Regions from separate parts of the Georgenia soli genome, predicted to be linked through region 1. Evidence: riboswitches for the same ligand, from Rfam matches in the RefSeq annotation. Region 1 holds a riboswitch; the other holds the start of a gene.

The links. A riboswitch is a leader RNA that binds a small molecule or an ion and turns the genes downstream of it on or off. The one in region 1 is predicted to bind S-adenosylmethionine.
Region 2: linked by a shared signal. The riboswitch ahead of ATJ97_RS10455 (hypothetical protein) and the one ahead of ATJ97_RS16835 (LLM class oxidoreductase) in region 1 are both predicted to bind S-adenosylmethionine.

Annotation. Positions count from the first base shown of each region.
Region 1 is NZ_PDJI01000004.1:3,440,250-3,446,561, reverse strand. It holds one part of gene ATJ97_RS16840 (IS3 family transposase) at 1-755, opposite strand, end outside; one part of gene ATJ97_RS16840 (IS3 family transposase) at 755-1,028, opposite strand; gene ATJ97_RS16835 (LLM class oxidoreductase) at 1,420-2,493, opposite strand; SAM riboswitch class IV at 2,785-2,902, opposite strand; gene ATJ97_RS16830 (alkylhydroperoxidase domain protein) at 3,105-3,752, opposite strand; gene ATJ97_RS16825 (CMD domain protein) at 3,752-4,441, opposite strand; gene ATJ97_RS16820 (putative FMN-dependent luciferase-like monooxygenase) at 4,450-5,598, opposite strand; gene ATJ97_RS16815 (dipeptide ABC transporter ATP-binding protein) at 5,595-6,312, opposite strand, start outside.
Region 2 is NZ_PDJI01000004.1:2,028,202-2,034,513, reverse strand. It holds gene ATJ97_RS10470 (methylenetetrahydrofolate reductase) at 1-250, shown strand, start outside; gene metE (5-methyltetrahydropteroyltriglutamate--homocysteine S-methyltransferase) at 302-2,665, shown strand; gene ATJ97_RS10460 (ASCH domain-containing protein) at 2,856-3,311, opposite strand; gene ATJ97_RS10455 (hypothetical protein) at 3,465-3,926, opposite strand; SAM riboswitch class IV at 3,942-4,055, opposite strand; gene ATJ97_RS10450 (hypothetical protein) at 4,203-4,667, shown strand; gene ATJ97_RS10445 (hypothetical protein) at 4,664-5,764, opposite strand; gene ATJ97_RS10440 (four-helix bundle copper-binding protein) at 5,997-6,312, shown strand, end outside.

The DNA of each region.
Region 1 (6,312 bases):
GATCGAGGGCGCGATGTCCTCCACGGCCAGGTGCTCGGTCAGCCGGATCGAGGTGTACTGGCTGCCCGCGTCGGAGTGGTGGATCAGCTGCCCGCGCGAGACGGGCCGCTCCTCGCGGTCGCGCTGCCAGATCGCCATGCGCAGCGGGACCATCACCAGGTCGGTGACCTTGGTGCGCTGGGCGTGCCAGGCCAGGATCCGCTGGGCGAAGACGTCGACGATGAAGGCGACGTAGACGAACCCCTCCCAAGTCCGCACGTAGGTGAAGTCGGTGACCCACACCAGGTTCGGCGCCGGCGCGGTGAAGTCCCGGTTGAGCAGGTCCCCGGCCCGTTTGCCGTCCTTGCCCGGCACGGTGGTGCGGTGGCGCCGGGCCCGGCTGATCCCGTGGTGGCCCAGGGCCCGCATCGCGGCGTCGACGCGCCCGTAGGAGACCTCCAGGCCGCCCCGCCGGAGCAGGGCGGTCATCTTCCGCCGCCCGTACAGGCCTTCGGGCAGCAGCCGGTACCGGCCCGTGGTGGGGTCCAGGACGAACGCCAGGGAGTGGATGGCGTTGACCAGGTACGCCATCGCCAGCTCCCGCGGCGCCAGGGAGGTCCGGGCCCGCCAGGCCCGGTAGGTCCGCGCGGCGACCTGCAGGCCCTGGTCAGACAGGACCCGGCAGACCGACTCGACCGAGCGGCCCTGGGCGTGCTGGGAGCGGATGAACTCCATGATCATCGGTTTCGGGGGTCGAGCTCCCCCGCGAAGAAAGTCGCCGCGGACCTCAGGATCGCGTTGTCCTCCTCCAGGCGCCGCACCCGCGCCTTGAGCGCCTTGATCTCCTCGCGTTCCTGGGTCGTCATCCCGTCCCGGGCGCCGGCGTCGACATCGCCCTGACGCACCCACCCCCGCAACGTCTCCCGGGACATCCCCAGACGCGCCGCGACCGCCTCGCACGCCTTGGTGATCGACCCGTACTCCGGGACCTGCTCCCTGACCATCCGCACCGCGCGCTCCTTCGCCGCGGCGTCGTACTGCTTCGGCATACCTGCATCCTTCCTCGCAAGAAACGATGCGGCACACAAACCCGAACGCTTCACCGCCGCCCACCTCGGCATCCTGCTGTGCTGGCACCACCACGACTACGTCCACCAACGCAACATCACCATCCAACGCGTCGGCGACCAGTGGATCTTCACCCGCCCCGACGGCACCACCATCACCACCATCCGCGCCGCCTGACCCGGCACAACGACAACGCGCCGGACACGCACGCACCGGAAGAGCATCGCCGCACCAGCGAGGGCCGCAGACCCACGGTCTGCGGCCCTCGCTCGCCGGTGACGCCTCGCCCTTCTCACCGGCCCCGCAGCACGAGCCCTGCCTACCGAAGCAAGCAGGGCAGCCAGCAGCGCCGGCTCCGACGGAGCGCCCGGTTCAGGCCACCGGCACAGCGGCCAGTCGACTCGCCGGGCCGTGAACGCGAGAGGCGGCAGTAGTGCGGACAGAACCGTTCCGCGTGCCGTGCCCACCGGCGGCGCGCCTGACGTCGTCGGGACGACGCGGGGTCGGGCGGGAGGCGACCGTGTGCTCCTCGACGAGGCCACGGGCGCGAAGCTCCGGCACGACACCCTTCAGCAGCGCGGCCACGTCGGCGGGAACCGACCCCGGCAGCACGACGAACCCGTCTGCCGCGCCCGCACTCACCCAGGTCTCGACCACGTCTGCGACGTCGGTGACGGTGCCGTAGGCGCGGAGCGCTCCCGCCCAGGACGCCTGGTCCCCGTCGATGTCGGCGATCAGCCCGGCCCGCTCCTCGGCGCTGGCCCGGTCCTGCGAGACGACGGCGTGCAGGTCGACGAGGACGCGCACGTCGTCCTCCCGGCCGGCGGCGCGGGCCGCCGCACGGACCGCGTAGCGCAGCTCGCGCGCCCAGCCGAGGTCCTCCTCGCGGATGCGCACGATGTCCGCGTGCGCGCCGGCCAGCGCGACATCCTGCTCGCCCGAGACCTGCAGCACCACGCTCGGGCGCGGCGAGCGCGTACGCGCCCCGGCGATCGAACGGGACACCCCTGGCAGCGACCGCGCGAGGTTCTCACCGCCGCCGGCGAGCTGGAGGCCTGTCCACGTGCCGTGCTCTCGGGACACCTGCGCCAGCTCACCGGCCACAACGCCGAGGTCGGCGCGCCCGGCGGGAACGCTGGGAATCAGGCCGGCTGACCCGGCGTGCGGGCTGATGCGCCGCGCGGCGACGACGGGGTCGAGCCAGTCGTCGCGGCGGACCGCCCGGTCGGAGCGCAGCCGGAACTGCTCGCCGAGAGAGACGAAATCGACGCCGCTGTGGTGCGCGGCGCGGGTGTAGGACGCCAGCTTGGCGAGGTCGCACTTCTCGACCGGCAGGTCGGCGGAGAGTCCCGTCGCGGACGTCGAGACTCCAAGGCCGGTGAGGTCCAGGCCGATGGTGGCGCGCGGAGTGTTGGAGGTACGGGTGGGCAGCAGAGAGACAGTCATGGTGCACGTCCAAGGTGTCGTCGCGCGGTCGCGCGCAGGCAGGAAGGAGGCTGACCGAGCCGGTCCACGCCACAGGCGTCTCACTCGCCCGGGTGTGGGCTCAGGTCAGGGGTGATGCGTCGGCGCGCAGTTCAGCGCCGGGGCATCGCGGAGGAACGTCGTTCAGGCGGACATTCGCGAACGACAGCACATGCACATGCACATGGAGCGGCCAGCAGAGAAGACGTTCTGCCTAGGGCTCGTGTGCGCGTTCATGTCGTTCCGGTTCCTTCGTGCTCATGCACCTGGAGGTGCGTGTCGTTGCCCTCACGGGCCAGGTCGTCACCCCGGGGCACCCCCCGCACGTGGGGGGTTGCCGACCAGCAAGCCGGGACTTAGCGCACTTACGTGCGCACTGGTGCTCGAGACCTGGAGGTGACGTTAGGCCAGCGATACTTCAGGTGTCAACGAACGGCGTGTCGCCACGGGATGCGATGACGCCGCCGTGAGGGGCACCCCGGGCGGCCCGCTGCCCCTGGGACCGCGCGTTCGGACCGCGCGTTCGGGCCGTGCTCCTGGGGACCACGCCGAAGGGCCGGGCACCCGAAAGGTGCCCGGCCCGGCGACCGCGCTCAGCTCTTCGCCGGGTTCTCCGGCTCTCCGAGCGAGAGCATCAGTCGGTTCGCCCAGTTGAAGAACGCCGCCCCGTGAACGAGGTCGGCGATCTCGAGATCGTCGAGCCCCTGCTCCCGAAGATCTCTGACCTCCTGCTCACCGAAGCCGACCGGGGTGCGGGTCAGCGCCACGGAGGCCGCGACGACGGCGTTCCAACGTGGGCCGAGGTCCGCCCCGACGCCCTCGTCGAGCAGCTGCTGGACGTCGTCGGGTCGGCGGGAGTGGTGGCTGGCGAACCGCGCGTGGACCGACGCGCAGAAGACACAGCCGTTGAGCCGACTCGTAGCGGCGGCCGCCAGCTCGCGCTCCGCACGGGGCAAGCCGCCCTTGGTGTTGTAGAAGATGTCGTTGTCCGTGCGGGTGCGCGCGCCCAGCACCTCGGGGTCGCGGGCCAGCAGCGCGAAGTAGGGGCTTTCCGCGCGGCGACGGTCGACCACACCGTCCCAGTGCCGCTCCGTGAACTTCTCCACCGCCAGAGGCTCCAGCCAGGGAACCCAGCCGAGGTTCTCCTGCGTGAACTTCTCGGGCCGCTCCAGGTCTGGGTAGGTGGTGACCTGCTCCGCGGCGCTGACCGTCTCGGTGGCGATCGTCTTCTCGGTGGACATCAGCGAGCTCCTTCCGACCCGGCGGCGGCGAGCTGGCGCAGCCCGTGCACCACCCGTACCTGGAACGCGAGGAACGCCACGAGCTGGGAGAGCGTGACGATCCCCGTGGTGGACCAGCCCTTCGTCAGCAGGCGGTCGAGGGCCTCGGGCGTCGCCTCCCGCGGGCGGAGCACCAGCAGCTGGGCGTGCTCGAGCGCGGCCGAGAGGCGACCGCCGAGCACCGCCTCCGCGGCCGCCTCGAACGACGGCCCCGGCCGGCTCTCCGGCGCGAGCCCGGGCTCGCGGTAGATCCCGTAGGGCCCGTTGCCCCGGGCACGAGCGACCTCCTCGTCGACCGCCCCGACGACGACGTAGCCGCTTCCCCCGCCGACGGCGGCGAGCCGCGTCGCGTAGTAGTCCCGCAGGTCCTCGGAACCGTGCAGCCCGACGACGAACGTGGCGACGGCGAGCCGTTCCGCGACCGAGATCTGGGAGTCGTCGACCGGGTGGAACAGCGCCTCGTAGGCCTTCTGCGCGTTCGCACGTGCCTCCGGCCGCGCCGCGCGGATCTGGTCCAGCCGGTCACCGGGACGGACACCGAGGAGGTGGTCGACGACGTCGGCCGGTTCTACGATCCCGCCGTAACCCGGCGAGCCCGGATCGGTTCTCACGTCGGTGGCCGGGCCGGCCGGGGTGGTCAATGGGGTCATCTCTCTCCTCACAGAGCAGTGCTGACGAGCGGGGCGGCGTCGGCGCGTGCTGCCGAACCGGGGAACGGGGAGGCATCGCTGTGCGACGCAGTGGTGGCGAGCGGGGCGGCAGCGGCGTGCGGAGCAGCACCCGCGGACGGGTCAATCTCGGCGGACGGGCCCCTGGTGGCCCAGCCCAGGGCGGGGGCGACCTCCGTGGCGATCAGCTCGACGGAGCGCAGGACGTCCTCGTGGGGCGGGTCGATCGAGTGCACCTGGAAGCTGACGTCCGTGGCGCGGGCGAGCGCCGTGTCCTGCCGCAGCAGCTCCACGACCTCGTCGGGCGTCCCGACGTAGCTGTCCGTGCGCCGGATGACGGTGTCGAGGTCGTCGATCGGCAGGTCGTGCCTGATCGCCCGCAGCTTCTCGACCGCACGGAACAGACCGGCGCCCGCGAGCACCCGCGCCCGCTGCCGGTCCTCCGTGACGAACAGGGTGCGCGAGGCGAGGATCCGCGGCTCGACCCCCGTGGGCAGCGCCGCGAGGTAGGCGTCGATCACCGGGTGCTGGATCTCGCTCAGCGAGGCGTCCGGCGCGCCGGCCGGGCGGGGCTGCGTGCGCGAGAGCATGAGCCCGTCGCCGGCCGCGCCCGCCCGCTCGGCGCCGGCGGCGGAGAACGTGGCCTGCCACAGCCGCTGCGCCAGCCCTGGCGCCGGCGGATAGAGCTGGTTGTGCGGGTGGCCGAGGTCCCCACCGGCCAGCGCGCCGCGCAGGACGTCGAGGTGCGCCGCGTGCACAGCGTGCTTGTCGGCCACGTCGAGGCCGAACGCCGAGAACGACTTCGGCGTCCCGCCGGAGCCGAGCCCCAGCTCGAGGCGCCCGCCGGAGAGCACGTCCAGCACCGAGGCATCCTCGGCCACCCGCACCGGGTTCTCCAGCGGCAGGGTGATGATCGCCGTGCCCAGGCGGATGCGCTCCGTCACGGCGGCGAGATGGCTCAGCAGCACGAGCGGCGAGGGCAGCCCGCCCTCGTCGCCGTCGAAGTGGTGCTGCGCCACCCACGCGGCGTCGAACCCCAGCCGTTCTGCCAGCTGCACCTGCTCGACGGCGTTGCGGTAGCGCTCCGCCGGGGGAGCGTAGTCGAGGACGCGCGTGAAGATCCCCAGTCGTGTGGTCATCGTGACTGCTCCTGCTCGGTGGTCGGTGCGGCGTGCCGCGTGATCGGGGCGGCGTGGTGCTCGCTGGCCGGGTCGGCGCCCCGCGTGATCGGGGCGGCGTGGTGCTCGCCGGCCGGGTCGGTGCGCCGCGCGGTGGACCCGGTGCGGACGCCGCGCCCGGGGATGGCCGCCAGCAGTGCGGCCGTGTACTCGTGCTCCGGCCGGGCGAAGACCTGCTCCGTCCGCCCCTGCTCGACGACCTTCCCGGCCCGCATGACCGACACGGTGTCGGAGATCTGCCGCACCACCGCCAGGTCGTGCGAGATGAACAGGTAGGTCAGGCCGAGGTCCGTCTGCAGCTCGCCGAGAAGGTCGAGGATCTGCGCCTGGACGCTGACGTCCAGCGCGGAGACGGCCTCGTCCAGCACCAGCAGCCGCGGCTGGAGTACGAGGGCCCGGGCGATGGCGACCCGCTGTCGCTGCCCGCCGGACAGTTCCGCCGGCCGGCGCCGGAGGACATCGGCCGGCAGCGCCACCCGCTCGACCGTCTCCGCCGCGCGGGCCGCGCGCGCCGACCGGCCGGGTCGCTCGCCGCGCGGGAGGTTGCGCAGCGGCTCGGCGACGATCTCCGCGATGCTCTGGCGCGGGTCGAGCGAGGAGAACGGGTTCTGGTACACGAGCTGCGTCCCCCGGCGGAACCGCCGCAGCGCCTCCCCCCGCAGACCGGTGACCTGC
Region 2 (6,312 bases), 1.4 Mb from region 1:
GCGCCGCGGCATCGACGCCACGCTGGCCCTCATCGACCGCGTGCTCGCCGCCGGGGCCCCGGGCCTGCACCTGTACACCTTCAACCACGACCGCCCCGCCCTCGACGTGCTCGAGCACCTGCGCGCCCGCGGCCTGCGCAACCCCGCGATCGTGGGCGGGCCCGAGGTCGCCGTCGGGCGGGCAGGGCGGGGCGACGGGACGGCCGGCACAGGCGCCACCGGGCGGGCGGGCGGCGGCCGCGCGCGCTAACGTGCGCCGCAGGACCCGGGGATCCGAGCCGAGCACCGGAGGAGGACCGCGATGTCGAGCCCGGAGGAGGTCGACCGCACCGTCCCGTGGTTCCCGGGGGCCACCGTCCTCGGGTACCCGCGCATCGGGCGCAACCGCGAGCTCAAGCGGGCGCTCGAGGCGTTCTGGGCCGGGCGCAGCGAGCCGGACGACCTCGAGGCCGCCCTGGAGAGCCTGCGCGGCGCCAACCGCCGGCGTCTGGCCTTCCTGGGCCTGACGAGCGACGACGCGGCCGTCCCGCAGGACTTCTCCGTCTACGACCACGTGCTCGACACGGCCGTCATGCTCGGCGCGATCCCCGAGCGCTTCGCCGACCTGCTCGACGACCGAGGTCGCCTGGACCGCACGGGCTACTTCGCCCTCGCCCGCGGCCACGGGGACCGCGCGCCGCTGGAGCTGACCAAGTGGTTCGACTCCAACTACCACTACCTCGTGCCCGAGGTCGGGCCGGACACCCCGCTCCGGCTCGCCGACGACCGGGTGGTGCGCGAGTTTCTCGAGGCCGCCGCCGACGGCGCCACCCTGCGGCCCGTCGTCCTCGGTCCGCTGTCCTTCCTCCTGCTGGCCAAGCCGGTCGCCGGCGCCCCCGAGGGGTTCCACCCGCTCGACCGGCTCGACGACGTGCTTCCCGCCTACGCGGAGCTGCTCGGCGAGCTCTCCCACCTCGGTGCGCCGTGGGTGCAGATCGACGAGCCGGCGCTCGTGGCCGACACCTGGGACGTCCCGCGCGGACGCGTGCTGGCCGCGTTCGACCGGGTGCTCGAGGAGCTGGCGGAGCGCCTCGCCCGGCCGGCCCGGCCCGCGCTGTTCCTCACCACCCCCTACGGCGATCCGGGCGACGCCCTGCCGCGCCTCGCCGCGAGCCACGTCGAGGCGGTCGCGCTCGACCTCGTCCGCGGGCCGCTCCCGGACGCCGGGACGCTCGCCGCGCTCGCGGGCAAGGTCGTCGTCGCCGGCGTGGTCGACGGGCGCAACGTGTGGCGCACCGACCTCGAACGGGCGCTCGACCTGCTCACCGCGCTCAGCGACGGCATCGGCGAGGGCGCCCGGGTCGGCGTGTCCACATCGTGCTCGCTGCTCCACGTGCCGCTCGACGCCGGGAACGAGCGGCACCTGGCTCCTGAGCTGCGCTCCTGGCTGGCCTTCGCCGACCAGAAGGTCGAGGAGGTCGTGCTGCTCGCGCGGGGGCTGGCGGAGGGGCGCGAGGCGGTCGAGGAGGAGCTGGAGGAGGCCGCGGAGGCGAGACGCTCCCGCCTGGCCCACTCCGGCGTCGTCCGGGACGACGTGCGGGAGCAGGTCGCGGCGAGCGCGAGGGAGGATCTGGCGCGGGCGCCGTACGAGGAACGGGTGGCCGCCCAGGGGGAGATCCTCGACCTGCCGGTGCTCGCGACGACGACGATCGGCTCCTTCCCGCAGACGCCGGAGCTGCGCCGGGCTCGGGCGGCGCTGCGGCGCGGGGAGCTGGACCGCGCCGCCTACGAGGACACGGTGCGCGGCGAGATCGCCCGGGTGGTCCGGATGCAGGAGGAGCTGGGGCTGGACGTGCTCGTCCACGGCGAGCCGGAGCGCAACGACATGGTGCAGTACTTCGCCGAGCAGCTCGACGGGTTCGTCGTCACCGAGCGCGGCTGGGTGCAGTCCTACGGCTCGCGGTGCACGAGGCCGGCGATCCTGTGGGGCGACGTCGTCCGGCGCAGGCCGATGACGCTGCCCTGGATCTCCTACGCCGCGTCGCTGACCGACCGGCCCGTGAAGGGCATGCTCACCGGACCGGTCACGATGCTGGCGTGGTCCTTCGTCCGCGACGACCTGCCCGTCGGCGAGGTGGCCCAGCAGCTGGCGCTCGCGCTGCGGGACGAGATCGCCGACCTGCAGGCGGCCGGCATCCGCATCGTGCAGGTGGACGAGCCGGCGCTGCGCGAGAAGCTGCCGCTGCGGCGCGCCGACCGCGACGGCTACCTGGCGTGGGCCGTGCGGGCGTTCCGGCTGGCGACCTCGGCGGCGGAGCCGGCGACCCAGATCCACACGCACCTGTGCTACTCGGAGTTCGGCGAGATCCTCGACGCGATCGACCAGATGGACGCCGACGTCACGAGCATCGAGGCGGCGCGCTCGCGGATGGAGATCCTGCCCCAGCTGCGGGCCGCCGGGTTCCGACGGGGCATCGGCCCTGGCGTGTACGACATCCACTCCCCGCGCGTGCCCAGCACCGAGGAGATCGCCGGGCTGCTCACCGCCGCGCTGGACGCGGTGCCCGCCGGGCAGCTGTGGGTCAACCCGGACTGCGGGCTGAAGACCCGCCGCTACGAGGAGACGACGGCGGCGCTCGCCAACCTCGTCGAGGCGGCAAGAACCGTCCGTGACTCCCTCTCCTGACCTTCCCGCTCCCCTCCCCGCGAGACGTCAACTTCTCCGCGAGCGGTCAAGTTCTCCGTGAGACGTCAACTTCTCCGCGAATGGTCAAGCTCTCCGTGAGATGTCAACTTCTCCTTGAGCGGTCAAGTTCTCGTTCTCGTCGAGTGGTCACGTTCTCCACCGGGTGCCGGGCCCGGGCGGCAGCACCGGCTCAGTCGGCGAGCTCCGGCGGCCACACCACGCGGAAGCGCTCGAAGACGATCTCGTCCTCGTCGGTGAAGCGCGCGCCCCGCGCGGCGCACGTGCGTTCCCAGTAGCGGCGGTGCTCGCGCAGCCACGACTCCAGGGTGCGGTCGTCCTCGCCCTCGTCCCGGGCGAACGCCTCGTCGGCGTCGGCGATGGTCCCCAGCCGCAGCTCGGTGCTGCGCAGCACGGCGCGCGGCACTCCGGCGCCGTCGCACGCCACCCAGTGGGAGCCGACCTGGGGCAGCCTCTCGCCGCGCGCGAGGAACTCGGACACGAGGTCGGCGGTGGCGCGCTTCGGGCCGTGGAGCACGAGACCGAGCAGCTCGTCGGACAGCTCGGCGGAGTCGCCGAACCGGTCCACGGTGTGCTGCGGCGCGGCCGCCACCGCCTCCGGGTGGGCGGCCGCGTACGCGGTCCACATGCGTTCCGCGGCCACCGTGTCGAGCGGGGACGGCGGGGTGCGCCGCCCGGGCGTCGTGCGGTCGGCGCCGTCCGGCGTGGGCACGTCCCGGGCGGCGTCAGCCGGCCGCACGTCCTGATTCGTCATGCCGGGGATCGTCCCACGGTCGCCCGCTCAGCGGCGGGGTGCCCGCACCCCCCGGCCGGTCGCGAGGTCGACGAAGATCGGGTCGCCCTCGCCCGCCCACAGCTCCGGCGTCTCGGGCTCCGGCACGGGCCCGACGCCGCGCAGGAGCAGCACGTTGAGGATCGCGTCCCCGGACTCCAGCGCGTAGTAGCGCTCGTGCAGCCGAACCGGGGAGCCGGGCGGCGCGACGACCGAGAGGTCGTGGTGCTGCCAGATCTCGGCCGTGCCGGAGCCGTCGAGGTAGTCGACGACGGCGACGTTGTCCTCGCCCGACGCCCGGACGACGCCGTCGCGCCAGCCCCAGGGCGTCCGCCGGATGAACCCGGCGTGGATGAAGTGGATGAGGTGCCCGGCGCGGTAGGACCGGCACGGCCCGGGGCGCGTGCACTCGCGGTCCGGGACGGCCGCGGCTCCGCCGTCGTGGCCGGGGAAGGACGGGGTGGGGCTCATGGAAGCTCTCCTGGGTCAGCGCTCTTCTCGCGCCGGGCGGCGCGGGCGGGTCTTCCTCCGGGGGCACCGTGCGCGTCGCGCGGTTGCCGGACCAGCACGCCGGAGGGCGTGGCGCTGGTCCTCTTGACCACCACGCACCCTACCGACCCGCGCCGACATCGGGACCCGCAGCCCGCCGACCTCCCCATTTCTGGTGGCTGACCGCAGGGGCGGGCGCTGGCTACGCTCCTGGACCGTGCGGTCGACGAGGACCGGCGTGACGGAACGGACGGCGGAATGCTCCGACAGATCGGCTCCCGGGTCGCGGCCGGTGCGCTGGCCGCCGTCGTCCTCGGGGTTCTGGCGGGCGGTGTGGCCCGCGTGCTCATGCGGCTGCTCGTGGTGCTCAGCGGGGACGCCCCCCGCTTCTCCACCACCGGCACGCTGGGCGTGCTCCTGATCTTCGCGATGGTCATGCTGCCGGGCGCGATCGTCACGGCGCTCGGTCGGCGCCGCGCGGGCACGGTGCTGCTCGTGCTGGGCGCTGCGCTCCTGGTGTTCCAGAGCGTCAACATCCCGCTGCAGGAGGACCGGACCGGCTTCATGTCGGCGGGGCCGGGCGCGCTGGCCCTGACTCTGGTGGTGCTGCTCGCCTTCCCCGCGGTCATCGTGGCCCAGACCGTCGCGACGTCCCAGCTCGCCGTCGCCCTGACGCGGCGGCTCGCCGTCGTCGTCCCGACGGCGGAGCGGGCCGCCGTCTAGAGTCCCGTGGGCGCGAGAAGCAGGCGCGCGAGGATCGTGGCCCCGGCGCTGGAGGCGATCGTCACCACCCGGGCGAAGGTGCCCTCGTCGAACGGCCACTCCTGGATGCGCTCGGCCCGTCGCTCCAGGCTCTCGGCGGCACCGAGGAGGCCGGCGTGCTGCTGGAGGACGTCGAGGGTCGGAGCTCCCCGTAGGTCCCGGTACGCCTGCCGGTAGAGCTCCGTCGCCTGCGCGCGCTCGCGTTCCTTGACGGCCACCATCTGCCGATGAAGGTCGCTCAGGGAGAGGAAGAACAGCGCCACGGCGGCCACCAGCACGCCCGCGCCGACGAGCGTCACGGGAAGGTCGGACAGACCGGTCAGCACCACCGGGCCGACGCTGCCCAGGATCAGCCAGAACCCCGTGAACGCGAGGCGGCCCACCGGCTGGAGCCCGAGGGTGCGGTCGCCGTCGTAGTCCCGCAGCGTCACGTGCCCGCGTCCGAGGCGGATCAGGCCGAGCTGGAGCGCCACGTACACCCAGAACGCCGTGCAGAGCGGGATGCCGATCACCACCCACGTGACGCCCTGGATCAGGGCCGCCCCGGGCTCGGCGCGGACCATCTCGTCCAGCGGCAGCACGACGCCGGTCGCCGCCAGGAGGACGAGCGGGGCGGTCACGCTGTCGAGGCCGCGGAAGAGGTGCTCCACGTCCGGCCGCGCCTCCTCGACCGAGTCCGTCAGCCTCACCTGCAGCCGCCGGAGCTCCTCGGTGATGCGGGAGACGCCCCAGAGCGAGAGGACGACGGCGAAGGACGTCGCCGTTCTGTTGAGCACCTCTCCCCACGGGATCCCGCCGGGCCACGACGGGGCCAGGAGAGCCACCGCGGCGAGGTTGAGCCACGGCACCAGACCCCAGACGACGATCAGCAGGGGGCGGGACCCGGGCAGCGCGGCGAGGATCCGCTCTGTCGGGGGAGCCGCCGGCGGGCGGGTGGTCCGGCCGGCGGCGACGTCCGAGGTCCGTGCGCCGTGCAGGGCGTCGGCCACGGCCTCACCGGCGCCGGAAGGTGGTTCCCGGTAGCGCATGTCGGCACCGCCATCTCTGGTCAGCGTCACCGGCCGCTTCCGAGGTCCTCCCGCGCCCGCCGTCCCACGCCGTCCCCACTCCGTCGCCGGACGGAGCGAGTGGTCGGGCCTCGCCGGTGGCTGGTGATCCTGATTATCGGCGCTCGACGCGGCCGTGGGTACTGCGGGTGCGCCCCTCGGGGTGGGTGCCTACCGTCGAGGGGGTCAGGGTGGGCGCCCGCCGGGCGCCCACCGAGCGCACGAGACGGAGAAGGGGAACCCTATGAGGACTACCGAGATGCTGGCCGCGCACCCGTCGGAGCCGACCATGGACGCGAAGCTCCTGAGCCGGGCGATCGACGCGCTCGCCGCCTGCGCCCAGACCTGCACGGCCTGTGCCGACGCCTGCCTGGCCGAGGACATGGTGGCCGAGCTGCGCGGGTGCATCCGCACCGACCTGGACTGCGCCGACATCTGCGCGACGACGCTGCGCGTCCTGACCCGTCAGACCGGGGCCGACGTCACCGTGGTCCGAGCCCAGCTGCAGGCGTGCGTCGTGGCGTGCCGCACCTGCGGGGACGAGTGCGAGTCGCACGCCG